3 regions of the Luteibacter mycovicinus genome follow, and region 2 is predicted to be linked to each of the others. Evidence: riboswitches for the same ligand, from Rfam matches in the RefSeq annotation. Region 2 holds a riboswitch; each other region holds the start of a gene.
The links. A riboswitch is a leader RNA that binds a small molecule or an ion and turns the genes downstream of it on or off. The one in region 2 is predicted to bind cobalamin.
Positions count from the first base shown of each region.

Region 1: linked by a shared signal. The riboswitch ahead of FA85_RS17730 (CoA-acylating methylmalonate-semialdehyde dehydrogenase) and the one ahead of btuB (TonB-dependent vitamin B12 receptor) in region 2 are both predicted to bind cobalamin.
Region 3: linked by a shared signal. The riboswitch ahead of metE (5-methyltetrahydropteroyltriglutamate--homocysteine S-methyltransferase) and the one ahead of btuB (TonB-dependent vitamin B12 receptor) in region 2 are both predicted to bind cobalamin.

Region 1 is NZ_JQNL01000001.1:3,971,374-3,981,847, forward strand. Features, by position in the region: gene FA85_RS17685 (transferrin receptor-like dimerization domain-containing protein) at 1-1,172, shown strand, start outside; gene FA85_RS17690 (DUF1345 domain-containing protein) at 1,258-1,899, shown strand; gene FA85_RS17695 (hypothetical protein) at 2,029-2,454, shown strand; gene FA85_RS17700 (excinuclease ABC subunit UvrA) at 2,518-5,151, opposite strand; gene FA85_RS17705 (DUF2000 family protein) at 5,192-5,605, opposite strand; gene FA85_RS17710 (Lrp/AsnC family transcriptional regulator) at 5,684-6,193, shown strand; gene FA85_RS17715 (hypothetical protein) at 6,239-6,427, opposite strand; gene FA85_RS17720 (aldo/keto reductase) at 6,539-6,991, opposite strand; gene FA85_RS17725 (VOC family protein) at 7,100-7,483, opposite strand; cobalamin riboswitch at 7,595-7,799, shown strand; gene FA85_RS17730 (CoA-acylating methylmalonate-semialdehyde dehydrogenase) at 7,940-9,454, shown strand; gene FA85_RS17735 (acyl-CoA dehydrogenase family protein) at 9,466-10,474, shown strand, end outside.
Region 2 is NZ_JQNL01000001.1:2,739,111-2,749,584, forward strand. Features, by position in the region: gene FA85_RS11980 (LytR/AlgR family response regulator transcription factor) at 1-255, shown strand, start outside; partial or broken gene FA85_RS11985 (acyltransferase family protein) at 340-1,416, shown strand; cobalamin riboswitch at 1,440-1,674, shown strand; gene btuB (TonB-dependent vitamin B12 receptor) at 1,798-3,675, shown strand; gene FA85_RS11995 (hypothetical protein) at 3,704-4,285, shown strand; gene cobO (cob(I)yrinic acid a,c-diamide adenosyltransferase) at 4,312-4,914, shown strand; gene FA85_RS12005 (cobyrinic acid a,c-diamide synthase CobB) at 4,911-6,200, shown strand; gene cbiB (adenosylcobinamide-phosphate synthase CbiB) at 6,215-7,105, shown strand; gene cobD (threonine-phosphate decarboxylase CobD) at 7,098-8,078, shown strand; gene FA85_RS12020 (cobyric acid synthase) at 8,075-9,547, shown strand; gene cobU (bifunctional adenosylcobinamide kinase/adenosylcobinamide-phosphate guanylyltransferase) at 9,535-10,056, shown strand; gene cobT (nicotinate-nucleotide--dimethylbenzimidazole phosphoribosyltransferase) at 10,053-10,474, shown strand, end outside.
Region 3 is NZ_JQNL01000001.1:1,538,046-1,548,519, reverse strand. Features, by position in the region: gene metK (methionine adenosyltransferase) at 83-1,303, opposite strand; gene metE (5-methyltetrahydropteroyltriglutamate--homocysteine S-methyltransferase) at 1,578-3,869, opposite strand; cobalamin riboswitch at 4,065-4,281, opposite strand; gene FA85_RS06990 (glycosyltransferase) at 4,372-5,673, shown strand; gene FA85_RS06985 (aldo/keto reductase) at 5,695-6,675, opposite strand; gene FA85_RS06980 (membrane-bound PQQ-dependent dehydrogenase, glucose/quinate/shikimate family) at 6,813-9,200, shown strand; gene fusA (elongation factor G) at 9,745-10,474, shown strand, end outside.

The sequences.
Region 1 (10,474 bases), 1.2 Mb from region 2:
CCCTGCTGGCCGAGGCCAGGGCTATCGGCGAGCTGGCCAGGGCAGGCGTGCGACCGAAGCGCACCCTGGTGTTCGCCAGCTGGGATGGCGAAGAGCTGGGCATCCTGGGCTCCAAGGCCTGGACTGCGCAGCACGCCGCCGAGCTGTCGAAAAAGGCCGTGTTCTACCTCAATAACGACACCACCGGGCGGGGCTTCCTCGCCGCGCAGGGTGACCCGTCGCTTTCCACTCTGATCGACGGCGTGGCCGCCGATCTGCAGGATCCGGAAACCGGCGCCACCGTGCAGGCACGTCGCCTGGCCAAGCGTGCGGTGGATGCGGCGGAGAAGGGAAAGGATGTTTCCGGTCCGATCATCCCGTCGCGTGTGGGTACGGGCTCCGATTACCTGTCGTTTGCGCATCGTCTCGCCGTGCCGTCGCTGCACGTTCGCTATGGCTATGACCGCGACGGGGACGACGAGAGTGTGCCGGTGTACCACTCGCTCTATGACACGTACACGCATTACCAGCGCTTCGGCGATCCCGGCCTTGCGTATGTCGGCTTGCTGGCGAAAACCAACGCGCGACTCGTCCTGCGTGTCGCCAATGCGGACGTGCTGCCGTGGCGATACACCGGCTTTGCCACGGCGCTCGGCAAGGACATCGACCGCTTGCAGGCGAGCTCGGAAACGGCGCACAAGGAAGCGCAGCGCCATAACGCCCTGGTGGACGACGGTTCGTACCACCTGGCCGATGTGGCCTATCGGAAGCTGCAGCCGCCCACGCGCGTGGACGATGCGTGGCAGGCGGTGAATCTCGATGCCCTGCGGGACGCCCAGCGCGATCTCCTGGCCGCCGCTGGCGCCTTCGACGCGGCCGCGTCCACCGCTGAAGCAACGGGTGCGCCCGCACTGTCGTCGTCCCGCGCCGCGAAGGTCAACCGTGCGTTGCGCGATGTCGCTCCGGCGTTCCTCCAGGCGTCCGGCTTGCCCCAGCGCACCTGGTATCGGCACCTGCTGCAGGCCCCGGGTCGCAAGGAGGGCGAAGACGTCGCGCCGCTTCCGGGTATCGGTGACGCCATCGACGCGAAAGCCTGGGATCAGGCGAGTGCGGAAGTGACCCTCACCGCCAACGCGACCCGAAAGGCCGCCGAGGCTTTGCGTCGGGCGACGGTGACGCTGACGCAGCCGTAAGAGGTTATAGTCCGCCGCATTCGCCGGGTGGACAGCTTCTTTCATGACCGAAACGCCGCAAAAATCAGCGCCTCATCGCAGGAAAGTGTGGGGTCCGATCCGCTACGCCCACGCCCGCCCACGCCTGCTGGTGGGCGCCGCCGTGGCGGTGGTTGCCGCGGCGGCGCTGGAATTCAGCGGCATTCCACGGTCGTTGCCGCTGCTGCTGGGATTCGATCTGGGTGCCGTCGTGTACTTCGTCCTGCTTTTGCGGATATTCGTCGGTGCGAGTCCGGCCACCATGCGACGGCAGGCGAAGCAGCAGGACACCGGCCGGTGGACCACGCTGCTCAGTGGTGTGGTCCTCTCCGCCGTCGTGCTCGGCGCGGTCACGACGGAGCTGAACTCCAGCGACAAGGGCGGGGCACTGGCCATCGCGGTGGCCGCGACCACCATCATCCTGGCGTGGACCTTCATGAATACCCTGTTCTCCCTGCATTACGCCCACGGGTATTACGGGGAGTTCGGCAAGCCACACCAGGGGCTCGATTTCCCCGGTGATGAGGAACCCGATTACTGGGATTTCGCCTATTTCGCCTTCACCATCGGCATGACTTTCCAGGTCTCCGATGTCCAGATCACCACCCGGTACCTGCGCCGGATCGGGCTGATGCACAGCGCGATCGCGTTCTTCTTCAACGTCTTCATCATCGCCATCAGCGTGAACATCGCCGCCGGCAAGGCCTGATCGGCATTAACTTCACCCCCTACTGCCCATTTTTCTTATTGACGCGACGCCGCAAACGCGGTGTCCTTCGATTAGCCGTCCATACGGCAGGGGCCCTGACGGGCTTGAGAAGAGAAGGGGGGAAGCCAAATGACAATCCAGACGTTCGCACGGGCGGCGGGGGTCGCCCTGGTCCTCGTTATCGCCAGTAACGCGGCGGTCGCTCGCTCCGAGGACGACACACCACCCGAGTCGATCTGCTCGGTGCTCGGCACCGCCGCCCGCTACCTCAACACGACGGTGACCGTCCGTGGCGTGGCCAGTAGCGAGGGCAAGACGACGACGCTGTCCGATGCGCAGTGCAAGGGCGCGGTGGACCTCGCCATGGACGACAAGTCCGCGGGTAAGCGGGATGTGTCCTCATTCCGACGCACGGTGAGCAATAAAGGCACCCGTGCCGATGCCACGGTGTTCGGACGCTTCAAGGCGACTGGCGACGCGCAGCATCCGTATGCCATCGATGTATACAGCGTGCGTGACGTGAGCGAGCTGCCGGCGGTTGCCGAGGGGAGCTGAGGGCAGCTCCCACGAGGGCAGCGCCCGGTCGTCGATGGGGCCTGTTCCTGTCGGCGACGCCGTTTACCCGAGTACCCGAGCCAGATAAGGCGCCGTACGGCTCGTCGTCTCGCTGGCGACCAGCCGCGGCGGCCCGCAGGCGACAATCTTGCCGCCCTCGTCACCCGCGCCGGGACCGACGTCGATCACCCAGTCGGCTCCGGCGACCACGCGCATCTCGTGTTCGACGACGACCACCGTATTGCCGGCCGCCACCAGCCCCTGCAACTGCGCCACCAGCTTGTCCACATCCGACGGATGCAGCCCGGTGGTCGGCTCGTCCAGCACGTAAAGATTGCTCCCGCGCTGCGACCGCTGCAGTTCCGTCGCCAGCTTGATCCGCTGCGCCTCGCCGCCGGATAGTTCCGTGGCGGGTTGTCCGAGGCGCAGGTAGCCAAGCCCGATGTCATAGAGAAGCGACAGCGGCTTCATCACCGCTGGCTCGTCGACGAAAAACTCGCAGGCTTCCTCGACCGTCAGTCGCAGCACGTCGGCGATGTTCTTGCCGTTCCACTGCACTTTCAGCGTGGCCTCGTTGTAGCGCGCACCGTGGCACGTGGGGCAGGGGGCATAGACGCTGGGCATGAAGAGCAGCTCGACGCTGACGAATCCCTCGCCCTCGCAGGTTTCGCAGCGCCCCTTCGCCACGTTGAACGAAAAGCGCCCGGCGTCGTAACGTTTCGCCCTGGCCGCCTTTGTCGCGGCAAACAACTTGCGCACGTGGTCGAAGAGTCCGGTATACGTCGCGAGGTTGGAGCGCGGCGTGCGCCCGATCGGCTTCTGGTCGACCTGGACCAGTCGCGTGATGGCGTCGGCGCCCTTGTGGATACGACCGCCGGTCTTCGTGATGACGCTGGGTGCCGTGTCATCGCCTTCGTCCTCCGGGGCGGGCAGCTCATGGCCCAAATGCTCACTGACCAGCTCCACCAGCGCCTGGCTGACCAGACTGGACTTGCCCGAGCCGGAAATGCCGGTGACCGCGGTAAACAGACCGATGGGGAAGGCGGCATCCAGATCATGGAGGTTGTTGCGCGTGATGCCGCGGAGCTCGAGCCAGCGCGATGCCGGGCGAGGTGACCGCTCAAGAGGCCGCTCGTGACCGAACAGATAACGCGCGGTACGCGACAGCGCCACGTCGGCGAGACCATCGGGAGGACCGCTGTAGAGAATCTCGCCGCCGCGCTCGCCTGCATCCGGGCCGACGTCGACCAGCCAGTCAGCGCGACGCATGACGTCCATGTCGTGCTCGACGACGAAGATCGTGTTGCCCGATCGCTTCAGTTGCTCCAGTGCGGTAAGCAAGGCTTCCCCATCCGCCGGGTGAAGGCCGGCCGACGGTTCGTCGAGCACGTAGACGACGCCGAACAGGTTCGATCGGATCTGCGTGGCCAGGCGCAGCCGCTGCAACTCGCCCGGTGACAGTGTGGGACTCGATCGGTCCATCGACAGGTAGCCAAGGCCGAGTGCCTGGAGCGTACCCACGCGGGCAACAAGATCCTGTGCGATGCGCTGAGCAGCGATACGTTTTTCCTCGGACAGGTTGGGGGTGCGCCGCACGTCCGATGACCCGTCGTGCGCGGCGCCGCCGGCGGCTACGCGCTTCGCATTCGCGCGCTTGCCCGCGGCGCGGCTGCGTGTCGTCGACTCGGCCAAATCGTCGAACCGCCCCTCGGCTGCCGGTTTCAACGTATCGACCAGTGCATCGAATGACAACGCGGACAGGCTTCCGATGTCCAGCCCTGCAAAAGTCACGGACAACGACTCGCGCTTCAGGCGCTTGCCATCGCAGACAGGACAGACGCTGCCGATCATGTAGCGCGACACGCGTTTCTTCATGAGCGGACTTTGCGTCGTGCTGAAGGTGTGCAGCACGTAACGCCGCGCACCCATGTACGTGCCCATGTAGCTGGGTTCGGTCTTTCGCTTCAGTGCCGCACGGGTTTCCGCCGGCGTGAAGCCGGCATAGACCGGGACCGTCGGGGTTTCCTCGGTGAACAGAATCCAGTCGCGCTGCTTCTTTGGCAGGTCCTTCCAGGGCACGTCCACGTCGTAGCCGAGAGTGACCAGAATGTCGCGCAGATTCTGACCGTGCCATGCCGGTGGCCATGACGCGATGGCGCGTTCGCGCAGAGTCAGCGTGGGATCCGGCACCATCGATGCCTCCGTCACCTCGTACACGCGGCCCAGGCCGTGGCAGTGCGGGCAGGCACCTTGCGGCGTGTTGGGCGAGAAATCCTCGGCGAACAACATGGCCTGGCCGGCGGGGTACGAGCCCGCACGCGAGTAGAGCATGCGCACGAGACTCGACAGCGTGGTGACGCTACCCACCGATGAGCGTGCTCCGGGCGTGCCGCGCTGCTGCTGCAATGCCACCGCGGGCGGCAGCCCCTCGATTTCGTCGACGTCCGGCACGCCGACCTGGTCGATCAGGCGTCGCGCATAAGGCGCCACCGACTCGAAGTAGCGTCGCTGCGCTTCCGCGTACAGCGTCCCGAAAGCGAGTGACGACTTGCCCGATCCCGACACCCCGGAGAACACGACGAGCGAGTCGCGAGGGATCACGACGTCGATGTTCTTGAGGTTATGCTCGCGTGCGCCACGTACACGCACGAAGCCATGGAGGTCGGTCGAAGAGGGCGGGGATCTACGCTTGGTCATCCAGGGATTATCGCAGCCCCGGCTTGCGGTTCCCGTGAAATCACGTGTGCAGGGGCACGCCCTTCGTGGCTTTCTCGATCGCCTTGCGAGGCCCGCGTAACGCGATGCCGACGAGGTTGGGTGCATCGGCATCTTCCGCGAGGAAGGCTTCGCGGTTGGCCGCGTCGTGTCCAGTGGAGAACATCGCCTCGACATAGATCGCGCGGGTCACGTCGCGTTCGATGGCGACGCGATGCGCATGGGCGAGCTGCGTCGCATCGGCACCGAACACGAGCATCGGCTGCCCGAGCAGGCGCGCGTAGTGACGTCCGGCCGCATCGATGTATGGCTCGCCCATGGCATCCGCCGCCGCTCCGGCGATGCCGGTGGCCAGGAAGGCGGTGACGTTGAGCTTCTGCCATGTCAGCAGATCGCTGCGGACAAGGATGGCGACGCGGGTGTCGAAGGTGGTCATGTCGAAGGTTCTTCGCAGTCTGTTAGGCTGATTCAGTAAAACGCCGAATGTCATTCGGCGAAAGGGCGACAGGCTGCCATGACGAAAAAAACGAAAGCCATTCCGGGCGAGACCCCCGACGCGGTCCGGCTCGACGCGATCGACCGAAAATTATTAGGCGCGCTCTCCGCCGATGCCACGCTGAGCTACGCGGAGCTGGCCGAACGGCTGCATCTCTCCGCACCCGCGCTGCATGAGCGGGTGAAGCGGCTGCGCAGGGATGGGGTCATCAAGGCCACCGTAGCTGTGCTCGATGGGGTGAAGGTCGGGCGTCCGTTGCTGACCTTCGTCCACGTGGACACGACCAGCTGGGCGGTGACACGCCAGCTGCTGGCGCTGCAGGCCTTTCCCGAGGTGGAGGAAATCCACACCGTGACGGGAGAGAGCGCGATGTTGCTGAAGGTGCGGACGGCCGATACGCGGGGGCTCGAGCACCTGCTGGAGCGGATTCACGCGATGGAGGGATTCAAGGGGACGCGGAGCTATATCGCTCTGTCGACGTATCTGGAGCGGGGACCGAGTGCGGAGGAGGCTTCCGGGGCGACATAAAAAAACCCCGCGGTGCGGGGTTTCTGACGCCGACTTACGGGAGGCTCAGCGATCGCGTCGCGCGCGAACCTTGATCCGCTGCATCCGGCGCTGCTGCATCATGTTGAACCAGAAGGCCGTCTCCGTCACCACGCCAGCGGCGACGAGCAGCAACGTCCCTGTGACCGAACCGGCGAGAAAGAACACGACGGCCAGGGCGAACAAGGCGGCGAGGACGAGATGACGTTGGCTCATGGGTGACTCCTGCTTGCTGCGCGGCCCCGGGACCCGGGCGCGGCCTGATTCGATCCTCGGCTACCTACGAGATGGTGTCAATCGCGGAAACGTCAAGGGATTGTGGGCGATTCAGCCACGATAACGTCGCGCATCCACCAGCAGGGTCAGTGCGGGGGAGGTCTGCCGCCGGTTCGGGTCTACGCGGTGCTGATAGAGCAGATCGATCTGCTCGATGCCCAGACGCTTGAGCGATCCCTCGGCGGCCTTGCGGATGTTTTCCGGGAGGCTGTCCAGACCCGTCTGCTTGTTCGTTTCCGGATCGAACGCGAAGCCGAACTTCGTCACGATGACGACGCGGTCGCGCATCGGCGCGGGGGCTTTACCGACGATTTCCTCGTTGGTGAACGGGCCATAGACCTCGGCCGTGTCGAAGAAATCGACGCCCAGGTCCACCGCCTCGCGCATGAGCTTGACTGACTCGTCGCTGCTCAGCGCGTGGCTATAGCTGAAATTGAGGCCCATGCAGCCAAAGCCGAGGGCTGAGACTTCCAGGCCGCTTTTACCGAGAACGCGCTTTTTCATGGTGATCTCCAGAAGGTAGCCATGACGCCATGCTACCGACCGGGGGTCCAGTGATTAAGTGGGATAAACCGCTTGAGCCTATGCGGGCAGTTCATCAATGATCTTCCATCAGCTGGCGTGAAACACCGCCTCGATGTTGTGGCCATCCGGATCCAGCACGAAACCGCCGTAATAGCCTTCGTGATAGTGCGAACGCGGGCCCGGCGGACCGTTGTCCCTCGCGCCCGCATCCAGCGCCGTCTGATGAAATAGCCGCACCAGCTGCTGCGAACTCACTCGAAAGGCGACGTGTACCGGCGGCTGATTGGGTGTGCCCTGGTAGATCCAGAAATCCGGCTTGCCGTTCTCGCCGAACCCCGCCACATCGGTGCGCCCCGTTTTCGACGCGGGGAAGTGCACGATCAGTTCGTAGCCGATGGACGCCAGTACGGTGGTGTAGAACTGCTTGCTGCGCTCGAAGTCGCTGACGGTGGCGCCGGTGTGGTCGATCATCGGGATCTCCTGGGCGTGGAACGGCTGGTCCGCGCAGCTTAGTCGGAATCCGTGGCGGCATCCAAGGCGCCTTTACTGCATCGCAGCGTGTCGCTCGCCGCGTCGCCGCCTACACTTCCGCTGGCCACAGGTGTCCTGCCGCCGCCATTCCGGTGCGCAGGGTGAAACGGGAAGCCGGTCCGATGCCGGCGCTGCCCCCGCAACGGTAGGCGAGAAAACCCGACTCAGAACCACTGCGGCAACGCGGGAAGGTGTCGGGGTGATGCGGATCGCATCGCTCGCAAGCCCGGAGACCGGCCCGTGGTGGGCACCGCTTGCGGTGTCTTCCTCGGGTGTTGCGGTGGGCAACCGGACGAGCTGGCTCGATGCGGCGTCCGCGGCCTCGAACCGACTTGTCTCGCTCACGCACGCCCGGTTTCGCGGGTGAGCGATATGGAGACAGGCATCATGAACGAGATGAATCGTGCCGCGACCGACGTCGCGACCGTCAAACTGCTGATCGACGGCGAGTTCGTCGAGTCCGCGACCACACAATGGCGCGATGTGATCAACCCGGCGACGCAGGTCGTGCTGGCACGTGTGCCCTTCGCCACGTCCCGGGAGGTGGATGCGGCCGTCGCCGCCGCCCGGCGCGCGTTCGCCACCTGGCGCAAGACGCCCATCGGGACGCGGGCCCGCATCTTCCTCAGATACCAGCAGCTGATCCGCGAACACATGGCGGAGCTGGCGGCGATCCTCACGGCGGAACAGGGCAAGACACTGCCGGACGCGGAAGGCGACGTGTTCCGTGGCCTCGAGGTGGTGGAGCACGCGGCGGCCATCGGCAATCTGCAACTCGGCGAGCTGGCCAACAACGTGGCCGGTGGCGTGGACACGTACACACTGCTGCAGCCGCTGGGTGTCTGCGCCGGCATCACGCCGTTTAACTTTCCGGCGATGATCCCCCTTTGGATGTTTCCGATGGCCATCGCCACGGGAAACACCTTCGTGCTGAAGCCGTCGGAGCAGGACCCGATGGTCACCATGCGGCTGGTCGAGCTGGCGCAGGAGGCGGGCATTCCCAGAGGCGTGCTCAACGTCGTGCACGGGGGCGAGGAGGTGGTCAACGCCATCTGCGATCACGTCGACATCAAGGCGGTGTCTTTCGTCGGATCGACGAAGGTCGGTACGCACGTTTATCACCGTGCATCGCAAGCCGGTAAGCGCGTGCAGTGCATGATGGGAGCGAAAAATCACGCTGTCGTTCTGCCCGACGCCAACAAGGAGCAGACGCTCAATGCCATGGTCGGTGCCGCCTTCGGTGCGGCCGGGCAGCGTTGCATGGCGGCATCGACGGCGGTGCTGGTCGGTAACGCGCGGGAGTGGATTCCCGACATCGTCGCCAGAGCGCAGGCGCTGAGGGTGAACGCAGGCATCGAAGCGGGCACCGATGTCGGTCCACTGATCTCATCCGCAGCGCGTGAGCGCGTGGAGAGCCTGATCGACGCCGGGGTAGCGCAGGGGGCGACACTGGAGCTCGACGGTCGCGGCTTTCGCGTGCCGGGTTACGACGAAGGCAACTTCGTCGGGCCGACGATTTTCTCGGGCGTGAAGCCTGGCATGCGTATCTACGACGAAGAGATCTTCGGGCCCGTGCTGGTCGTCCTCACGGTCGACACGCTGGACGAAGCGATCGACCTGGTCAACGCCAATCCCAACGGAAACGGTACGGCCGTGTTTACGCAGAGCGGTGCGGCTGCCCGTCGCTTTCAGGAAGACATCGATGTGGGGCAGGTCGGTATCAACGTACCGATCCCGGTGCCGGTGCCGCTGTTCTCGTTCACGGGATCGCGTGCGTCCAAACTCGGCGACCTGGGCCCTTACGGCAAGCAGGCGGTCATGTTCTACACGCAGACCAAGACGATCACGTCGCGCTGGTTCGACGATGACACGCGTGGCCACGGCGTCAATACGACGATCAGCCTCAAGTGATGGCGGCCGTCATGGATATTCCTGTGATGGGGCAAGGTTTCGGCTTCAGCGACGAGCAGATGGCATTTCGCGAGGCGGCGCGCGATTTCGCGGCATCCGAACTGGCGCCGCGTGCGGCGCACTGGGACGCCGAGAGCATCTTTCCGCGTGAGGCCATCGGCAAGGCGGGCGAACTGGGTTTCTGCGGCCTGTATGTCGACGAAGCGGCCGGCGGCAGCGGGCTGACCCGGCTGGATGCGGCGATTGTGTTTGAAGAACTCGCCGCCGCCGATCCATCCACCGCGGCGTTCATCAGTATCCACAACATGGCGACGTGGATGCTGGCGACGCATGCACGTTCTTCGTTGCGTGCCGAATGGGGTCCGACGCTGTGCAGCGGGGCGAAGCTTGCGTCGTACTGCCTGACCGAGCCGGGCGCCGGTTCCGATGCGGCGTCTCTGCAGACGCGCGCCGTGCGTGATGGTGACGCATACGTGCTCCACGGCAGCAAGGCCTTCATCTCGGGAGCCGGTGCCACCGACATGCTCGTGGTCATGGCCCGCACGGGGGGCGAGGGTGCGCGTGGTATCAGTCCATTCGCCGTACCCGCCGACGCCGAAGGCATTACGTATGGGCGTAAGGAGGACAAGCTCGGCTGGAACAGTCAGCCCACGCGGGGCATCACGTTCGACGGCGTTCGTGTGCCGGCGTCGAACCTTCTGGGCGAAGAGGGTGAAGGGTTTCGGATTGCCATGAAGGGTCTGGACGGTGGGCGGATCAACATCAGCGCCTGTTCACTCGGTGCCGCACAGGGCGCCCTGGACGCCGCGCGGCGTTATCTCGGTGAGCGGCGGCAGTTCGGGCGCAAGCTGGGCGAGTTCCAGGCCTTGCAGTTCAAGCTGGCCGATATGGCGACCCAGCTGGTCGCCGCTCGACAGATGGTGCACACGGCGGCGCGCAAGCTCGACGCACGCAGTCACGACGCCACGGTGTGGTGCGCCATGGCCAAGCGCTTCGCCACCGATGCGGGATTCAACATCT
Region 2 (10,474 bases):
GGTGATTACGCGGCGCTGCATGTACGCGGCGAACGGTATCTGCTCCGCGAAACCCTGCATACGCTGTCCAGGCGACTCGACCCGCTGCGCTTTCTCCGGGTGCACCGCTCGGCCATCGTTCGGGTGGATCAGGTCGCCGAACTCCTGCCACGGTCCAACCGCGACGCGGTGGTTCGATTGAAAGATGGTGCGACGCTGCGCGCAAGTCGTACCTATATCGATGCCCTGCTCGCCGCGTTGCACCGCGGGCAATGAGCGCGCCCGCGAATCGCCATAAACGCGCCGTGCATCCGCCCGGACGCGCCCGCACATTGACGTGACACCCAGGGGATCCCACGCATGAACCGCACTCCCGGCCTCGACACGCTGCGCGCGATCGCCATCGCCTGGGTGATGTTGTTTCACAGTTATCTGGTCGGCGGCCTCGGCGATGGCTTCAGCAAGCTGGAATGGTCGGGGTGGATGGGCGTCGACCTGTTCTTCGTGCTGAGCGGCTACCTCATCGGCACGCAGGTGCTGAAGTCCCTGAAGACCACGGGCAAGCTCGATTTCGTCGGCTTCTATCGACGACGCTTCATACGAATACTTCCCGCCTTCTTCGTCGTGCTGGCACTTTATGCGTTATGGCCGGCATGGCGAGAAACGCCGGGTATGCAGCCGTTGTGGCAATTTCCGACGTTTACCTTCAACCTGTTGTTCGACAACGGCGACAACTATGCGTTCTCCCACGTGTGGTCGCTATGCGTGGAAGAACACTTCTATCTCGTCTTTCCCTTGCTGGCCTTCGCGCTGACGCGCAAACCCGCTCTGTGGAAGTTCATCACCGTATGCGTCGCGGTGGTCGCCGGCGGCCTCCTGTTGCGGGCGTGGCTGTGGTCCGATTTGCTGGGACCGGCTCGTGATACGGACATCAGTGCGGGCCTGGTCTATCTCCGTTACCTCTATTACCCCACGTGGTCGCGCCTGGATGGGCTCGTCGCCGGTGTCGCCCTGGCGGCGTGCGGGGTGTATCGCCCGCAGTGGATGGCATGGATCCATGCGCGCGCGGGCTGGGTGCTCGGCGCCGCCACCGTTCTCCTTGGCGTCTGTCTGGTCCTTTTCGACGGTGCACGCCCCCTGTTCTGGCCCTGCGTCATCGGCTACCCCCTGCTGTCGCTGGCGATGGGTGGCTTCGTCGCCGCCTTCAGCGGCCCGACCGTCTTCGCAAGGCTGCGGGTGCCCGGTGCCGGATGGCTGGCCGCCGCTTCATACAGCCTCTATCTCTGCCACAAAGGCGTTTTTCATCTGACGGAGGGGCTGCTCGGTGACGGTCTGGCCGATCATCGCTTTGTCCGTTTCGCCATCTATGCGGCCGCGACTCTGGCTGGCGGTGCGCTGCTTCACTACGGTGTCGAGCGCCCGTTCCTGCGCTGGCGCGACCGCCGCGTTCATGCTTCGGATACACTACCGCCGCCCAAGGTGATTCCCGGTGTCGCAGCCGGGGATTGAAACGGGAATCCGGTGACCCGCGCGACCCACGAGGTCCGCGTCATTCCGGAGCTGCCCCCGCAACGGTAGGCGAGCCAAAGGTCTGCATGAAGCCACTGTGCCCCGAAAGGCATGGGAAGGCGCCGACCGGCAGGGATTCTCCCTGCGCTCGCAAGCCCGGAGACCGGCCTTCGAGGTAACACCGGACAGGCGGAGGGCCATGTCGTGGGTGGCCGGCCGGCCTTCCGCCATCGGCGCTCCCCGCTACCGTCTCCCTGTCTCTCGCCATTCATGCCGCGCGGATGGGCGCGGTAGTGCAGGAGTCACCACGTGTCGCTTCGTATTTCCACCCTCGCGGTCGCCATCGCGATGGCATGCCTCGTTCCCGCCGCGGCCTTCGCCGATGACACCTCCACCGACCTCGACAAGGTCGTGGTCACCGCGAGCCGGACCGAGCAGACCCAGGCGCAGGTGCTGTCCGCCTCCACGGTGATCGACCGTGCCGGGATCGAGCGGCTGCAGCCGCGCTCGCTGGCCGACCTGCTGCGTGCGACGCCCGGTGTGTCCATCGCCAATAACGGCGGCCCGGGCAAGTCGACCTCCGTCTTCATGCGCGGCACCGCGTCCGACCACGTGCTGGTGCTGATCGATGGCGTGAAGGTGGGTTCAGCGACCTCCGGTACGGCGGCCTTCCAGGATATTCCGGTCGACCAGATCGAGCGCATCGAAATCGTCCGTGGCCCGTTCTCCAGTCTCTATGGCTCGGACGCGCTGGGCGGCGTCATCCAGATCTTCACCCGTCGTCCGGAAGGCAGCTTCGTGCCGAACTTCTCCGTCGGCGGCGGCAGCTACGACACCTTGCGCGGCTCGGCCGGCTTCAGCGGACGCGGCTCGAACGGCTGGTACGCGGTGGAAGCGAACCACGACCAGACCGACGGCATCAACGCATGCCGCGGCCGCCCCAGCCCGGGCGGCGGCGGTTGCTACACCTACGAGCCGGACAAGGACGGTTACCGCAACAATGCGCTGTCGCTGAAGGGCGGATGGCGCTTCGACGAGCAGTGGGACGCCGACGTCAATGCCATGCGCACCGAAGGCGCCAACCATTACGACGGCACCAGCAGCAACTTCGCCGACTCGTCGACGCAGGTCGTTGGCGGCCGTCTGCGCTATACACCGTCGAAGGACGTGAAGTTCACCCTCAACCTCGGTCGCAGCGGTGACTTCTCGACCGACTACGAGAACGGCGTCTACGCCGATACGTTCAACACGCATCGCGACGTCGCCTCGGTGCAGGCGGACCTCGGTCACGTCGGTGGGGACGCAGGCCAGACCACGCTCGGTTACGACTGGCAGCGCGATCGCGTCGTCGGCAGTACCGACTACTTCGTCGATGCGCGTCGCAACCACGCGATTTTCGGCCAGTGGTTGCAGGCATTCGGCGACAGCTCGATCCAGGCCAGTCTGCGCCGTGACGAGAACAGCCAGTTCGGCGGCAAGACCACCGGCAGCCTGCAGTACGGCTACATGCTGACGAAGGACCTGCGTGTCACCGGCAGCTACGGCACCGCGTTCAAGGCACCGACGTTCAACGACCTGTACTACCCCGACTACGGCAATCCGGACCTCCGCCCGGAAACTTCCCGCAACTGGGAGCTGGGGCTGCGCGGTACGCCCACGTGGGGTAACTGGTCGATCAATGCCTTCCAGAATCACATCGACAACCTGATCGTCTTCGACTCGAGCCTGACCGGTCCGCTGTTCCCGTTTGGTGGCGCGAACAATATCGACCGCGCACGGATCCGTGGCGTGGAGCTGGCAGCCGACACCACCGTCGCCGACTGGCACCTCTCGTGTAACGCGACGTGGCTGCAGCCGGAAGACGATAGCGACGACGACAGCAAGGGCAACCTGTTGCCACGACGTGCCCGCCGTACCGCGAATATCGACGTCGACCGCTCGTTCGGCGCGCTGAGCGTCGGTGCCAGTGTGTTCGCCTCGGGCTATCGCTATGACGACTCGACCAACCTGCACCGGCTGGGTGGCTACGCGCTGACCGATCTGCGCATCGCGTACGCCTTCGCGCCGGCGTGGTCGGTGGAGCTGGCCGGCAAGAATGTCTTCGATCGCCACTACGAGACTGCGCGTTACTTCAATCAGCTGGGTCGCAACTACATGCTCACGTTCCGTTACCAGCCCCGCTCGTAATCCGTCCCCCCGTACGAGGTACGCCCCGATGAAACCCCTGTTACGTCCGTTGTTTGTCGCCATGTCGGCATGGTTCGCGCTGATCATGATCGCCACGCGTTTTCATCACTTCGGCGATGTACTGCATCTTCCCGACGCGTCGATGGCGTTGTTCTTCCTCGGGGGTATCTACCTGCGAAAGCACCTGGCCTTCGTCGCCTTCGTCGTCCTGGCCGTGCTGATCGACTGGGTTTCGATCAGCTACGCGGGCGTGAGCGACTTCTGCATCACGGTGGCCTATTCGTTCATGCCGCTGGCGTACGCCGTGCTCTGGTACGGCGGCCGCCTGGTGGCACCGCGTTTCGACGGTTCACTGGCATCGCATGCGATGGTGTTCGCGGCATTGCTGGTCTGCGCCACGGTCTCGTACGCCATATCCAATGGTGCGTTCTACTGGCTGGGCGGCCGTTACACCGATACCAACATGACCCAGTACGTGCAGCGCTTCATGCAATGGGCGCCGCTTTTCGTGCGTGCCGCCGCGGCGTATGTGCTGGTGGCTCAGGTGGTCCAGGCGGCGGTCTGGCGCTTCGCACCGCGGGCACGGGACGCCCGTACCACTCACGCATGAGCGGCGACACCACGCCATGGCGTGAAATGGACGAGGAGGCTCGTCATCGCGACCGCATGCGCCGGAAGAAGGAGCTGATCGACCGACGTATCGCGAAAGCGACCATCGATCGCGGCGTGCTCGTGGTCAACACCGGCAACGGCAAGGGAAAGAGCTCGTCCGGATTCGGTATGCTGGCGCGGTCGCTCGGCCATGGCTTTCGTTGTGGCGTCGTCCAGTTCATCAAGGGCAGTTTTTTCACCGGCGAGGAGGCATTCTTCCGCATGTACGAAGACGGTCCGCTCGATTACCACGTGATGGGCGAAGGCTATACGTGGGAGACACAGGACAAGGCGCGCGACATCGCGGCCGCCATGGCCGCGTGGGATGTCGCCGAGCGCATGCTCGCCGACCCGGCATACGATTTCATCCTGCTCGACGAGCTGAACATCGCGCTGGTGAAGCAATACATCCCGCTCGATCGCGTGCTCGACGCCTGCCGGGCGCGACCCGAACGACAGCATGTGGTGATCACGGGCCGTGGCGCGCCGGACGCGCTCGTCGAACTGGCGGATACCGTGACCGAGATGCGCGTGGTGAAACACGCCTATCAGGCGGGTATCCGCGCGCAGAAGGGCGTGGAACTGTGAGCCGTTCGTGTCCCGCGCTGCTGGTCTCGGCACCTGCGTCGGGGCAGGGCAAGACCAGTGTGACGGCGGCCCTGGCGCGTGCGCATGCGCGTGCCGGCCGCCGGGTCCGCGTCTTCAAGACCGGACCCGATTTTCTCGACCCGATGATCCTCCAGCGCGCAGCCGGCGCTCCGGTTTACCAGCTCGACACCTGGATGGGTGGCGAAGACGACGTTCGCGCGCGACTCCATGCCGCGGCGGAGGAGGCGGACCTGATCCTCATCGAGGGCGTGATGGGGCTGTTCGACGGGCGCCCGTCGAGCGCGGATCTGGCCCAGCGGTTCGGTTTGCCCGTTCTCGCCGTGATCGATGGCAGTGCCATGGCGCAGACGTTCGGTGCGCTGGCGCATGGACTGGCCAGTTATCGCGACGGGCTCATCGTGCACGGCGTGATCGCCAACCGTGTTGGCAGCGCGTATCACGCCACCTTGCTGCGCGAGAGCCTGCCGCCTGCGCTTACCTGGTACGGCGCGCTCCCGCGCGATGCGGCCATGGGTCTGCCGGAGCGGCATCTCGGCCTCGTGTCCGCCGCGGAGCTGGCGGATCTCGACGCGCGGCTGGATGCGCTGGCCGACGCGTTGCCCGCCGAGGCGGTGGGCCAGCTGCCACCCGCGGTCGTTTTCCAGCCGCCGGTCGACCGACATTCCACGCGGCGGCTGGATGGCCGCCGCATCGCCATCGCCTGCGACGAGGCATTCGCCTTCGTGTACCCGGCCAATCTCGACGTGCTGCGTGACGCCGGCGCGGAGCTGATCTTCTTCAGTCCGCTGGCGGGTGACGCCTTGCCCCCATGCGATGCGATCTGGCTTCCGGGGGGCTACCCCGAATTGCACCTCGACACGCTGACGAGCCGTGACGATCTGCGCCGCGATCTGCACGCGCATGTCGATGCCGGACGCCCCCTGCTGGCGGAGTGCGGCGGTCTGCTCTATGCCCTCGACCGGCTTACCGACACGCATGGCCATGCAGCCGGCATGGCGGGGCTGATCGCCGGAGACGCGATGATGCAGCCGCGCATGGCGGCGCTCGGCATGCAGTCGGTGGACCTGCCCGAAGGGATCCTGCGCGGTCATTCGTTTCACTATGCGAAGGCGACGATCGCCGCCACGGCTCTGGCGGTGGCGAGCAACCCGAATGGCGGGCCCACCGCCGAGGCGGTCTACCGCCGTGGGCGCATGACCGCCAGCTTCGTGCACTTTTATTTCCCATCGAATATCGACGCCGCGCTGCGTCTTTTCCTGCTGTGACCACCGCCTTCGCGATGCTCGCGGCGCTGCTGCTCGATGCATGGTGGGGCGAGCCACGACGCGCGCATCCGCTGGTCGGCTTCGGCCATCTCGCTCAATGGATCGAGCGACAGCTTTATGCCGGTCGCCGCCCCCGGGGCGTCCTGGCCTGGTGCCTGGCGGTGCTTCCGCTGGTCGGACTGCTCGCGCTGATCCGATACGGGATGCCCGCCGCGCCCGGGTTTGTCATCGATACGGTGGTGCTGTATCTCGCCGTGGGTCGGCGCAGCCTCGCGGAGCACGCGTTGCCCGTCGCCGATGCGCTGAGCGCGGCCGATATCGGTGCGGCGCGGCAGGCGGTCGGTCGAATGGTCAGCCGCGATACGGAGGCCCTGGATGCCTCGCGTGTGGCCGCCGCCGCGACGGAATCCGTCCTCGAGAACGGCCACGACGCCGTCTTCGGTGCGCTGTTCTGGTTTCTGTTGCTGGGCGCGCCGGGCGTGCTGGTGTTCCGTCTGGCGAATACGCTGGATGCGATGTGGGGCTACCGGACGCCGCGCTACCTGCGCTTCGGCTGGGCGGCGGCGCGTATCGACGACGTGCTCGGGTTCATCTCCGCAAGGCTCACCGCGCTGACGTATGCACTGGCGGGCGAATTCACGACGGCACGTCGTTGCTGGGCGACGCAGGCACCGTTGTGGGACAGCCCCAACGCCGGCCCGGTGATGGCCGCCGGTGCGGGCGCGCTGAACGTCCGACTGGGTGGGCCCGCGCCATACCACGGTCAGTGGGAAGACCGTCCTGTCCTCGGTACCGGGGATGCGCCCGACGCCACCTCTATACGACGCGCCCTGCGTCTCGTCGATCGGGGCGCAGCGATCTGGATCGGTCTCGCACTCGTGGCTGGAGTAGCCGCTCATGCTTGAGCATGGCGGACGTCTGGCCCGTGCGGTGACACAGCACGGCATTCCACGCGAACGCTGGCTCGATCTGTCGACGGGCATCAGCCCGTATGCCTATCCCGTGCCTGCCGTACCGGCCGAGGCATGGCACCGGTTGCCCGAGGACGACGACGGGCTCATGCACGTGGCCCGCGCCTACTACGCGGCGCCGCATCTTCTGGCCGTTCCCGGCTCGCAGGCGGCGATCATGGCGTTGCCGCGCATGCGGTCACGCTCGCGTGTGGGCGTGATCTCGCCGGGCTACAACGAGCATGCGCATGCGTGGCGGCAACACGGTCACGACGTCCGCGAGTGTCCGGCGGATGCATTGTTCGAACGCGCCGCCGACTTCGACGTGATCGTGCTCATTCATCCCAACAACCCTGGCGGCGACCGGTTCCGTCGCGAGGCGCTGCTCGCGTTGCACGCATCGCTCGCGTCGCGCGGTGGCTGGTTGATCGTCGACGAGGCGTTCGTCGACACGCGACCGAACGGCACGCTGTGTGCCGCGGCATGCGACAGCCTGATCGTCTTGCGCTCGGTGGGTAAGTTCTTCGGCCTCGCAGGTGTGCGCGCGGGGTTTGTCGCGTCGTCGCCGGGCCTGCTGGAGGCACTGCGTGAATGTCTGGGGCCGTGGACGCTGAGCGGGCCGACGCGCCACGTCGTGAAGGCGGCGCTGACCGACGTCGACTGGCAGATCACGATGCGCGCGCGGCTGCGCGAAGACAGTGCGCGGCTGGTTGCGTTGCTGACGGAGCACGGACTGCGTCCCGATGGTGGCTGCGATCTCTTTCAGTATTGTCGCCATCCCGACGCCGCTCGTCTTCACGACGCCCTCGCGACGCGTGCCATCCTCACCCGCCGCTTCGACAATCCGCCGGCGCTGCGTTTCGGCCTGCCAGGCGACGAGGTCGGTTTCGAGTGCCTCGATGTGGCACTGGCCGAGGTGATGGCTTGAACGCGCGCGTACTCATGGTGCAGGGTTGCACGTCCGACGCGGGCAAGAGCACCGTCGTCGCCGCGCTGTGCCGCTGGCTGCGCCGCCGCGGTGTCGTGGTCGCGCCGTTCAAGCCGCAGAACATGGCTTTGAACTCCGCCGTCACGGTCGATGGCGGCGAGATCGGTCGCGCACAGGCGGTGCAGGCGCAGGCGGCGGGCGTCATGCCGCATACCGATTTCAACCCCGTCCTGCTCAAGCCGAACAGCGACACCGGTGCGCAGGTGATCGTCCACGGACACCCCGTCGGCAACATGGACGCCGTCGGTTATCACGCGTACAAGCGTGTCGCGATGGACGCGGTGCTCGCATCGCATGCGCGACTCGCCGACGCCTATGCGGCGATCGTTGTCGAAGGTGCCGGGAGCCCGGCCGAGATCAACCTGCGCGATCGCGATATCGCCAATATGGGGTACGCCGAGGCGGTCGACTGTCCTGTCATTCTGGTGGCCGACATCGATCGTGGTGGCGTCTTCGCCCATCTCGTCGGCACGCTGGCTTTGCTGTCGGAGAGCGAGCGTAACCGCGTGGCGGGCTTCGTCATCAATCGCTTTCGCGGCGATATCGCGCTGCTCCAGCCCGGTCTCGACTGGCTGGAGCGTGAAACAGGCAAGCCGGTACTGGGCGTCCTGCCCTATCTTCACGGCATGGTGCTGGAAGCCGAAGACGCCTTGCCGCGGGACCGGGTGCGTCGCGAGCACGCGCGCCTGCGTGTGGCCGTGCCCGCGCTTCCACGGATCAGCAATCACACCGATCTGGACGCGCTGCGCCTGCATCCCGATGTGGCATGTGTCTTCGTCGGGCCGGGCGAGAGCTTTCCGGCATGCGACCTGATCGTCCTGCCCGGATCGAAGTCCACCCGCGCGGATCTGGCATGGCTGCGGTCTCAGGGCTGGGACCAGGCCATCCTCCGGCACGTCCGTTACGGCGGCCACGTCATCGGCATCTGCGGCGGTATGCAGATGCTCGGCCACGCGGTGCACGACCCGCTTGGCGTCGAAGGGGCCGCGGGTTCTAGCAGCGGGCTCGGCCTGCTCGACCTCGAAACGACACTGGCGCCCGCCAAACAGTTGCGCATCGTCAGCGGCCAGGTGAGTGGCAGCGATGCCACCGTCATCGGTTACGAGATTCACTGCGGTGTAAGCACCGGCGCGGGGATGAAGCGTCCCGCCGTCGTGCTGGACGACGGGCGCGACGACGGCGCGCGCTCCGACGATGGACGCGTCATCGGCACCTACCTGCACGGGCTGTTCGATCACCCGGATGCGTTGCGCGCATGGCTGGGACACGCGGGTCTCGATGGGTCGGCGCCCTTCGACCTCGGCGCGTTACGCGAGGCGACGATCGACCGCCTGGCCGACACGATAGACGCGCATATGAATACGGCGGTACTCACCCGACTTTTTGGACTCGATGCATGCAGACCCTGATTCTGGGCGGAGCCCGCTCCGGCAAGAGTGCGCTGGCGGAGAGACTGGCCAGCGCGTCCGGCCGCGATGTGGTGTACGTGGCCACCGCGCAGGCGCTCGACCTGGAGATGGCCGAACGCATCGCGCATCACCGCGCACGGCGGCCCGCGTCGTGGACCTCCGTGGAAGAGCCGCTGATGCTCGCCCGCGTCCTTCGGGAGCACGCGGCGGAGCATCGCTGCGTACTCGTCGATTGCCTCACCTTGTGGCTGTCCAATCTGCTGGGCATCGACGACGGTCGTCATTTCGGCAGTGAGCACGAGGCGCTGCTGGCCACGGTGGCGACGTTGCCGGGCGACATTCTGTTCGTGAGCAATGAAGTCGGTCTGGGTGTCACTCCCATGGGCGCGCTGAGCCGCCGGTTTGTCGACGAAGCCGGTCGGCTTCACCAGTCACTGGCCCAGCGCTGCGATCGCGTGTTGTTTACCGTCGCCGGCCTGCCTCTCGCTTTGAAAGGAACCCTGCCATGAAGCACTGGCTCGCCACACCCGCACGGGTCCCCGATGCCGCCGCCGCCGAGGCGGCGACCTTGCGCCAGGCGACGCTGACCAAGCCGCCTGGCTCGTTGGGTAGACTGGAATCGCTCGCCGTACAACTCGCCGCGCTGCAGGGGCGTGAGCGTCCTCGCGTCGACGTGGTCTGGATCGCGGTGTTCGCCGGTGACCATGGCGTGGCGGTCGAAGGTGTCTCCGCGTTCCCGCAGGTGGTCACCGGCGAGATGCTGCGTAACTTCGCGCTCGGCGGCGCCGCGATATCCGTGCTGGCGAGGGCGCTCAACGCCACCCTCGATGTCGTCAGCCTCGGAACGGTCAACGATCCGGGCGACGTCGCCGGCGTACGCCGTGAAATCATCGCGCCGTCGACCGCCAATATCGCCGAGGGGCCGGC
Region 3 (10,474 bases), 1.2 Mb from region 2:
AGTTCCTGAACGAAAACGGGCGCCTGAAGGCGCCCGTTTCCTATCGCATGTCGCACAAAACTTATCGCATGTCGCACAAAACTTACTTGCGGCGAGCAACCGTCGCGCCGAGGCCGGCGGCGTCGCGCAGGACGTCAGCCTTGTCGGTCTTCTCCCAGGAGAACGCCGTGAACGTGTTGCCGTTCTTGTCGGTGACGTCGTACGGCTTGCGGCCGAAGTGACCGTTGGAGGCGGTCGGCTGGTACATCGGGTGGACCAGATCGAGCATCTGGATGATGCCGTACGGGCGCAGGTCGAAATGCTTGCGGATCAGCTTCTCGATCTTCTCGTCGGGAATCTTGCCGGTGCCGAAGGTCGTCACCGAGATCGAGGTCGGCTCGGCGACGCCGATGGCGTAGCTGACCTGGATTTCGCAACGGTCGGCGAGGCCGGCCGCGACGATGTTCTTGGCGACGTAGCGCGCGGCATAGGCAGCCGAACGGTCGACCTTGGACGGATCCTTGCCCGAGAACGCGCCACCACCGTGACGGGCCCAGCCGCCGTAGGTGTCGACGATGATCTTACGGCCGGTCAGGCCGCAGTCGCCCACCGGTCCGCCGATGACGAACTTGCCAGTCGGGTTGATGTGGAACTTGGTGCCCTTGTGCAGGAGCTTCGCCGGCAGCACGGGCTTGAGGATCAGCTCGCGCACGCCTTCGATGAGGTCCTTCTGCTTGACGTCCGGATCGTGCTGGGTCGAGAGCACGACGGCGTCGATGGCGACGGCTTCGCCGTTCTCGTAGCGCAGGGTGACCTGGCTCTTGGCGTCCGGGCGAAGCCACGGCAGCGGCGAGTTCTTCTTCTTGCGGACCTTGGTCTGCTGCTCGACGAGACGATGCGCGTAGTGGATCGCCGCCGGCATGTACTCGGTGGTTTCGTTGGTCGCATAGCCGAACATCAGGCCCTGGTCGCCAGCGCCCTGTTCTTCCGGCTTCTTGCGGTCCACGCCCTGGTTGATGTCGGGCGACTGCTTGCCGATCAGGTTGAGAACGCCGCAGGTCTCGCCGTCGAACCCGACTTCCGAGGAGTCGTAGCCGATGTCGAGGATGACCTTACGGGTCAGCGCTTCCAGATCGATCCAGGCGCTGGTGGTGATCTCACCCGCGACGATGGCGACACCGGTCTTCACCAGCGTCTCGCAGGCCACGCGCGCACGCGGGTCCTGGGCCAGGATGGCGTCCAGAACGGCGTCGGAGATCTGGTCGGCGATTTTGTCCGGATGGCCTTCGGAGACCGACTCGGAGGTGAAGAGGAAATTGCTCATCGAGGGTATATATCCTTCTTTACGGATAAAGAGATAAATGGGGCGCGCCATGATACACGCCCCGTCGCCGGTTTGCAGCGGCAAGGGTACCCCCGGCGGGTGACGATTGCATGGATGTTCAGCGCGGGAAGGGGTATGAGGGGGTTGGGAGGGGGGTGCCGCCCGCTCTGTTGGCTTTTCGCGCGCGGGGCGCGCTCCTACGACAGCCGCCGTGTAGGAGCGCGCCCCGCGCGCGAAAGGCCAACAGCGCGGGGACACGGTGCCCCTTTTTCCGTCAGGCCACCTCCGCCAGCCGTTCGCGGGCCGCCCGGGCCACGGCCACCATCCCGGTCAGGGCCTCAGCTACCTCGGGCCAGCCGCGGGTCTTCAGGCCGCAATCGGGATTGACCCAGAGCTGGTCCGGACGAAGCACCTGGAGCGCCCGGGACAGCAGATCGGCCATTTCCTCCTTGCCGGGCACCCGCGGGGAGTGAATGTCGTAGACGCCGGGTCCGATCCCGTTCGGGTAGCGGAACCGTGTGAAGGCGTCCAGCAGCTCCATCCGCGAGCGGCTGGTCTCGATCGAGATCACGTCCGCGTCCATCGCGGCGACCGCCTCGATGATGTCGTTGAACTCCGAGTAGCACATGTGGGTATGGATCTGGGTCGAGTCGCTGACGCCACCCGCGGTAATCCGGAACGCGTCGACCGCCCAGTCCAGATAGGTGGCCCAGTCACCCCGGCGGAGGGGAAGGCCTTCGCGCAGCGCCGGCTCGTCGATCTGCACGATGCCGATGCCGGCTTTTTCGAGATCGTGGACCTCGTCACGCAAGGCCAGGGCGATCTGTCGGCACACCTCGGCACGCGGGAGATCGTCACGTACGAACGACCACTGCAGCATCGTCACCGGACCGGTGAGCATGCCCTTCATCGGCCTGGCGGTCAGGGACTGGGCGTATGCGGACCAGGCGACGGTCATCGCGGCGGGACGCGCCACGTCACCGAAGACGATCGGCGGCTTGACGCAGCGCGAGCCGTAACTCTGCACCCAGCCCAGAGACGTGAACGCGTAGCCTTGCAGCTGTTCGCCGAAGTACTCGACCATGTCGTTGCGCTCGGGCTCGCCGTGCACGAGGACATCGAGGCCGGCTTCTTCCTGAAACGTCACGGCGCGCCGCACCTCCTCGCGAAGCACGGCCGTATAAGCCTCGTCGTCAAGCTTGCCCGAGCGATGCGCGGCACGCGCAAGGCGTAGTTCCGTGGTCTGCGGAAACGAGCCGATGGTGGTGGTCGGCAGGTTGGGCAGGCCGAAGCGCTGCTTCTGCACATTCGCGCGAAACGCGTAGGCCGAGCGGCGCTGTCCGAACTGGGGCGTCAGTCCACGCACGCGCGCCCGCACGTCGGCGCGCAGCACGTCGGGAGAAAGCAGACGCGCCGCCACCGTCGCTTGCTGACGCGCGAGCGCGAGCTGCGCCGTCTCGTCGCCGACGGCGGCATCGGCGTAGCGTCGCAGTTCGGCGATCTTCTGCCGCGCGAACGACAGCCAGTCGCCGATCGAACCCGGCAGGTGCCTTTCTTCCGACGCATCGATGGGCACGTGCAGCAGCGAGCACGACGTCGACAGCCACAAACGCTCGTCGCGGAGGCGCTCGCGTGCGCGGGCGATGCGCGGCGCGATGGCGGACGGGTCGCTCAGCCAGATGTTGCGGCCGTCGAGCACGCCGGCGGACAGCACACGACCGGCGGGAAGCGCGTCGAGCACGGCATCCAGTTGCCCGGGCGCGCGCGCTAGATCGACATGCAGGCCGGCGACGGGCAACGACGCCGCCAGTTCGAGGTTGCCGCCGAGCTCGCCGAAGTAGGTCGCGAGCAGGATGCGGCCACGCGACCGTTCACCGATGGCGGCATAAGCGCCGCGATAGGCCGCCTGCCAGTCCGGCTCGAGATCGAGCACGAGGGCCGGTTCGTCGACCTGGATCCAGTCGGCACCCGCGTCCGCGAGCGCATCGAGCAAACCGCTCCACGCCGGCAGCAACGCGTCGAGCAGCGCGAGGGGATCGCTGCCGTCGACGGTCTTGGCCAGACGGAGGAAGGTCAGCGGACCGAGGAGTACGGGGCGCGCCGCATGGCCGAGTGCGATGGCTTCACGATATTCCGCGACGACCTTGTCGGCGCGCGTGGCAAACGACTGGCCCGCCTGCAGCTCGGGGACGATGTAGTGGTAGTTGGTGTCGAACCACTTGGTCATCTCCAGCGCGTGCAGGTCGACTTCGCCGTCCTGACGGCCGCGTGCCATGGCGAAATAGCCGGCAAGCGGATCGCGCTGATGGAGTCCACGGTAGCGCGGGGGAATGGCGTCGACCGCGACGGCGGCATCGAGCATATGGTCGTAAAGCGAGAAGTCGTTGACGGGAACGCTGTCGGCTCCCGCGTCGCGCGCGAGGCGCCAGTGGCGTTCGCGGAGCTGACGGGCGACGGTGAGCAGGTCGTCGGCGCTGGTTTCACCCCTCCAGTGACTTTCCAGCGCTCGCTTCAGTTCGCGGCGTCGGCCGATGCGGGGAAAACCGGGGTAGGTAACGTGTGGCATGTGGATGATTCCTCTTCGTGGCAAAGAGGAGGGAAGGGCGGTTCGTCGCGGACGCACGTGCACTGCCACACGGAAGGTGCGGCAGCGTGAAGGCGTCATGCGGCTTGCCGTCGACCTTCGCCCCCGCGGGCGAACCGGACCCTCGCGCGAACGCGACGGCCCAGGTCGGGCAGGGCACACGCACCCATGACGGCACGCGCGCCCAGGCCGGCGGCAGGTCTTCGGGCTCGTGGATGTGGCACCTGGGTGCCGCCTTGCGTGTCGCTTCCCGGATCGCCATCGATCCAGTGCTGATGACGCGCTCGTCTCCACATACCGCTGCGGGGCAGCGCCGGATTCTCACCGGCTTCCCTCTTCGCTTTTATCCTTCTATTCGAATAGAGAGATAAAGACCGCTGGCGGCCCAGAGGTTAGCCCTACGGACGGGGCAGGTCAACGAGCCAGGCATGCATCGCGTCGACATGTCGCCCGCGACGATGCGCCAGGGCATCGGGAGTAAGGCATGGCGGCAAGGCACATCGTGATGGCGACGGTGGGATCGCAGGGTGACCTGTTTCCGTTCCTGTCCGTGGGGCGGGAGCTGGTGGCGCGGGGCCATCGGGTCACCATCGGTGCCCATGCGATTCATCGCGAGGCGGTGGCGGAGGCCGGGCTGAGGTTCGTCCTTGCCAGCGGGATCGCGGAGCCCGAGGACAAGGCCGCCTTCGCTGCCCGGGCGTTCCATCCGCTGCGCGGTCCGCGCTTCGTCGTACGTGACCTGGCTGCGGAGGATGTCGCGGCGAGCTACCGCGCGCTGGCGCCGGTATGTCTGGAGGCCGATGCGATCGTCACCTCGACGCTCGCCTTCGCCGGCCAGATTCTGGGCGAGACGACACGCGTGGCGTGGTTGTCCGCCGTCCTGTCGCCCGCGGTGTTCCTTTCCGCTTTCGATCCGCCGGCGACGGGCATGGCGCGACTCGACCGTTTCTTACGTGCGTCGCCGCGTCGTGGCGCCTGGGTGCGCCGGATCGGCGAGCGGGTGACCGCACCGTGGACACGTGCCGTGCGCAGCTTCCGGCAGTCGCTGGGTCTGGCGCCGGTGTCGGTGTGGGGCGATCCGTTTCATCGCGGACAGCACGCGCGCGATGGTGTGCTGGCGATGTATTCGCCGTTGCTGGGTCACGCGCCGCAGGATGCCCCGGCGCACAGCGTGGTCACTGGCTATTGCCGTTACTCGCCCTTCAACGAAACCCTTCCCCCGGAGCTGTCGGCGTTTCTCGACGCGGGTGACGCGCCGATCGTGTTTACGCTGGGATCGGCGGCGGTGCACGCGGGCGAGGCCTTCCTTCGCGAGAGCATGGCGGCGGCAGGCGCGCTCGGACGTCGTGCCGTCTTGCTCACCGGCTCGCCCGAGATGCGCGCGCGCTTGCCCGACACGTTGCCAGCCGGGGTGATGGCTGTGGAATACGCGTCACACGGTGCGCTGTTCCCGCGCGCTTCCGCGGTGGTACACCACGGGGGTGTCGGCACGACGCAGGAGAGTTTGCGCGCGGGGTGTCCGGCGCTCGTGGTGCCGCATGGCTTCGATCAGCCTGACAATGCGGCGCGTGTGCTTCGGCTGGGTGTGGGCGATGTATTGCCCGCTTCGCGTTACCGCGCTGACCGGGCGGCGGGGAAGCTGCGCGTGCTTCTGACCGACGAGGGAGTGGCCTTGCGTGCCCAGCGCGCGGCTGAAGTCATCCGGGCCGAGCGAGGCGCGTCGCCGGCCGCGGATGTGATCGAACAGGCGATGGCGCGGCGAGACCGCCGTATGGCAACAACATAGCCGAACTGCCGCAAGCAACGCTTACGCGAACCCTGCGATCGCCCGCGGCGTATAAGCCTCCTCCAAAGCTGCCGTCTCTTCCTCGGTCAGCTCCAGATCGATCGCCGCCACCGCATCATCGAGATGCTGCGGCTTCGACGCCCCGACGATCGGCGCAGTCACGCCGTCACGATGCGCCACCCACGACAATGCCACCTGCGCACGAGGCACGCCACGCGCATCGGCCACCTTCTTCACCGCCGCGACGATGGCGCGATCCGAGTCTTCCGTGGCGTTGTAAAGCGTGCCGCCGAAGACATCGCTCTTCTGCCGGTCGCTGCCCTCGTCCCAGTCGCGCGTCAGCCGTCCGCGTGCCAGCGGGCTCCATGGCAACACCGCGATGTGCTCATCGATGCAGAACGGAATCATCTCGCGCTCTTCCTCACGCTGCAGCAGGTTGTAGTGATCCTGCATGCTGATGAACTCGGTCCAGCCATGCATCCTCGAGGTGTAAACCATCTGCGCGAACTGCCACGCATACATCGACGAGGCGCCGAGGTAGCGGACCTTGCCGGCCTTCACCACGTCATGCAGCGCCTCGAGCGTTTCTTCGATGGGCGTGGTCTGGTCGTAGCGATGGATCTGCAACAGGTCGATGTAGTCGGTGCCGAGGCGGGCCAGTGAGTCGTCCACCGAATGGAAGATCGCCTTGCGCGACAGGCCGCCGCCGTTCGGTCCCTTGCGCCAGTGGAAGAAGGTCTTGGTGGCGATCACCACCTCGTCGCGTTTCGCAAAATCTTTCAGGGCACGTCCGACGATCTCTTCGGACGTGCCGTCGGAGTATGCGTTCGCCGTGTCGAAGAAGTTGATGCCCAGGTCCAGCGCCTTGCGAATGAAGGGCCGGCTCTGTTCTTCATCGAGCGTCCAGGCGTGGTTTCCGCGGTCGGGAACGCCATAAGTCATGCAACCGAGCACCAGCGGCGAGATATCCAGGCCGGTACGGCCGAGCTTGATGTAGCGCATGCGAATACTCCATCGGGGGATGCCCCATTGTGACCGGCCGGATGTAGACGCTGCATATACCTGCCATGGCTATGATTTGCGCGAACCGCGGCTTCGACGCGACGCGCCCCTGCCGCGTCACCCACCGGAGTCATAAAATGCCGTCCACTCTTTATTCACGCAGGCCGCCCCGTATCACCGGCGTGGTCATAGCGCTTCTCGGTCTCTTTCTCGTGGGAGGCGGAGCGTGGCTCGCGGCTCTCGGAGGCTCGTTCTACTACCTCATCGCTGGCGCCGCGGTCGTAGCGACCGGCATCCTGCTCGCGCGCGGTTCGGCCAGCGCACTCTGGCTCTATGCCGTGGTGCTGCTCGGGACGGCCATCTGGGCGTTCACCGAGGTCGGGCTCGTGGGCTGGCAGCTGGAACCGCGACTGCTGGTTCCGGTGGTGCTCGGTATTTATCTCGTCATGCCCTGGGTACGTCGCAAGCTCACTCCCTCGGGCGGTGGCGCCTTCGCGGTGATCGTGGCCGTTATCGTCAGCGTCGGTCTCGGCGTGGCGGGTTTCATGCAGCCCGTCGGCACGCAGGGCGAAGCGGTCATCCGAAACATGGCGGATGGCCACGACGCCTCGGTGCCGGACAGCGACTGGCAGTTCTACGGCCGCACACCCAGGGGCGATCGCTTCTCGCCGCTGGACCAGATCAACGCGACCAACGTCAGAGACCTCAAGGTCGCCTGGACGGCACGGACGGGCGACACCATGCGTCCGGGTGAGGATCAGGGCGGTACCGACGCGGGTCACGAGTTCAACTTCGAAAACACCCCGATCAAGATCGGCGACACGCTTTACGTGTGTACGGGCCATAGCTGGGTGGTCGCCTTCGACGCCGCCACGGGTGCGAAGAAGTGGAGCTTCGATCCCAAAGCCAATACCGATGCGGACGTCTATCTGGCCTGTCGCGGCGTGGCGTATTACGAAGCGCCGCAGGGCACGCAGACCGATTGTCCGCGTCGCATCATCGCGCCGGTACTCGATGCCCGCGTGCTCGCGCTCAACGCCGATACCGGCAAGCCCTGCGAGGATTTCGGCGAGCACGGCTTCGTTTCGCTGACGCAGTATCTCGGCCATGTGCCGGCCGGCTTCCACTTCGTGACGTCGCCGCCGATGGTGCTGAAGGATCGCGTGATCCTCGGTGGCTGGGTCTACGACAATCAGGCGGAAGGCGAGCCGTCGGGTGCCGTGCGCGCGTTCGATCCGCTCTCCGGCAAGCTGGTCTGGGCGTGGGACGTCGGGCACGATCCGCAGAACTGGACGCCGGGTCCGAACGATCAGCTGACACGCGGCACGCCTAACGCGTGGGGCGTGTACACCGCCGATCCGGATCTGGGCATGGTCTACCTGCCGATGGGTAACGCCACGCCGGATTACTTCGGCGGCCATCGTCGTCCGTTCGACGAGAAGGTGTCGAGTTCGACGGTCGCGCTGGATATCGAAACCGGCGAGCCGAAGTGGACCTACCAGAACACGCATCACGACCTGTGGGACATGGACGTACCGACGGGTCCGTCGCTGGTCGACTTGCCCGGTCCCGATGGCGGCACGATTCCCGCCCTGGTACAGACGACCAAGCGCGGCGAGTTCTTCGTACTCGATCGCCGCACCGGCAAGCCGGTGACCGAAGTCGCCGAGAAGAAGGTGCCGACCGATACGGTCCCGGGTGACTTCGCGTCGCCCACCCAGCCGTACTCGGTGGGCATGCCGTCGCTGACACCGAAGGATCTCACCGAGCAATCGCTGTGGGGCGCGACGCCGTTCGATCAGCTGATGTGCCGCATCGAGTTCCGCAAGGCGGCGTACGAAGGTCAGTTCACGCCGCCGCAGCTGAAGGACACGATCGTCTATCCGGCCTTCGATGGCGTGATCGACTGGCACGGCGCCTCGATCGATCCGTATAACAAGCTGATCATCGCCAACGCGAACTACATCCCCTTCATTATCAGCCTCGCGCCGCGCCAGCCGGCGGAACAGAAGGGCTACGTGAAGCCGTGGGACGGCACCGGTGACGAGCCGAAGGTCGGCGGCGGTCTGGCACCGCAGTACGGCACGCCTTATGTCGGCAAGGTGCATCCGTGGCTGAACCCGCTCGGCGTGCCGTGCAATCCGCCGCCGTGGGGCACGCTCGCCGCGATCGATCTGGTCACCCACAAGCTGGTCTGGGAGCATCCGCTCGGCACGACGCGCGACACCGGTCCGTTCGGCACGCATACGAACGCGCCGCTGCCCACCGGCATCTTCAATATCGGTGGCAACATGACCACCAAGGGCGGCCTGGTGTTCATCGGCGCCACGGCGGATAACTACATCCGTGCGATGGACGAGCGGACGGGCAAGGTGCTCTGGCAGGCGCGTCTGCCAGCGGGTGGACAGGCGAATCCGATGTCGTACTCGGTCGGCGGAAAGCAGTACGTGGTGATCGCCGCCGGCGGGCACAGCGGGCTGGGGACCAAGTCGGGTGATTACGTGGTGGCTTACGCGTTGCCTTGAAGAGCGTCGCCGGCAGGGCCGGCTCCTACCTCTCCGCGGAACCCGCCCGGGTCACCGCAGACAGGTAGGAGCCGGCCCTGCCGGCGATTCCCGCGCAAGGCGATTCCCGCGCAGCAAGGCCTTGAAACCTCACCAACCATCCCTACCTAGTGCGCAGAACGCCGACGAGGCGTAAGATCCGCACCTCACCACGAGAGCCACACCATGTTCCGCTGCAAGCACGATTTGATGCTCGACCTACCGATCGCCCCTGGGGCGCGTCGCGGGTGCGCGCGCTCCGTGCAAGGTGGACCGCTGTCGTAAGACGGCGCCCGGCCTCGAAGATTCGAAAGCACCCGCAAGGGTGCTTTTTTTTGCCTCGCATTCGGCCAAACCCGCCTTTTTTCCAGGCCTTTACCGGAGTCTCCGTGTCATGAAGAACAGCCGCGACCCCCGATCCTGACCCGTCCTGCTCTGCCAGGGGCGGCGGTCGTCGGATCGGGGAGTGCCTCGCTCGGAACCTCTTCTTCGAGCCCCTGGCGATCCCATCAGGACATCGTTAGCCATGAGTACCACCACTCGCGAAACCACCATTCCCGTCGGCCGCTGGCGCAACCTCGGCATCATCGCGCACGTCGACGCGGGCAAGACCACGCTCACCGAGCGGCTTCTCTACAAGACCGGCACGATCCATCGCACCGGTGAGGTGCACGACGGCGCGACCACCACCGACCATATGGAGCTCGAGCGCGAGCGTGGCATCACGATCGGCGCCGCGGCCGTGCGCGCGAACTGGACTCCGCAAGGTGACCAGCCGCATCGGCTGACCCTCATCGATACGCCCGGGCACATCGACTTCGCGATCGAGGTCGAACGTTCGCTGCGCGTGCTCGACGGTGCGGTGACCGTGTTCTCGGGCGTCGCCGGCGTGCAGCCGCAATCGGAAACCGTATGGCGCCAGGCGCGCCGGCATGGCGTACCGTTGATGGCCTTCGTCAACAAGATGGACCGCCCGGGCGCGGATTTCGATGCGGTGGTCGCACAGATGCGCGACAAACTCGGTGCCAATCCGTGGGTCGTCGCGCGTCCGGTGATCGAGGGCGAGCACATGACCGGTCTCGTCGATCTCGTCGGCGAACGCACATGGCGTTTCGATGACGACGGCACGCCGAGCGTGCACGGCTGGGACGGGACGGAACGTGCCGCCCATGCCGACGCACGCGCCGAACTCGTGGCCGCCGTGGCGGACCGTGACGAAACGCTTGCCGAACTCTGGCTGGCGGAACAGCCGATCG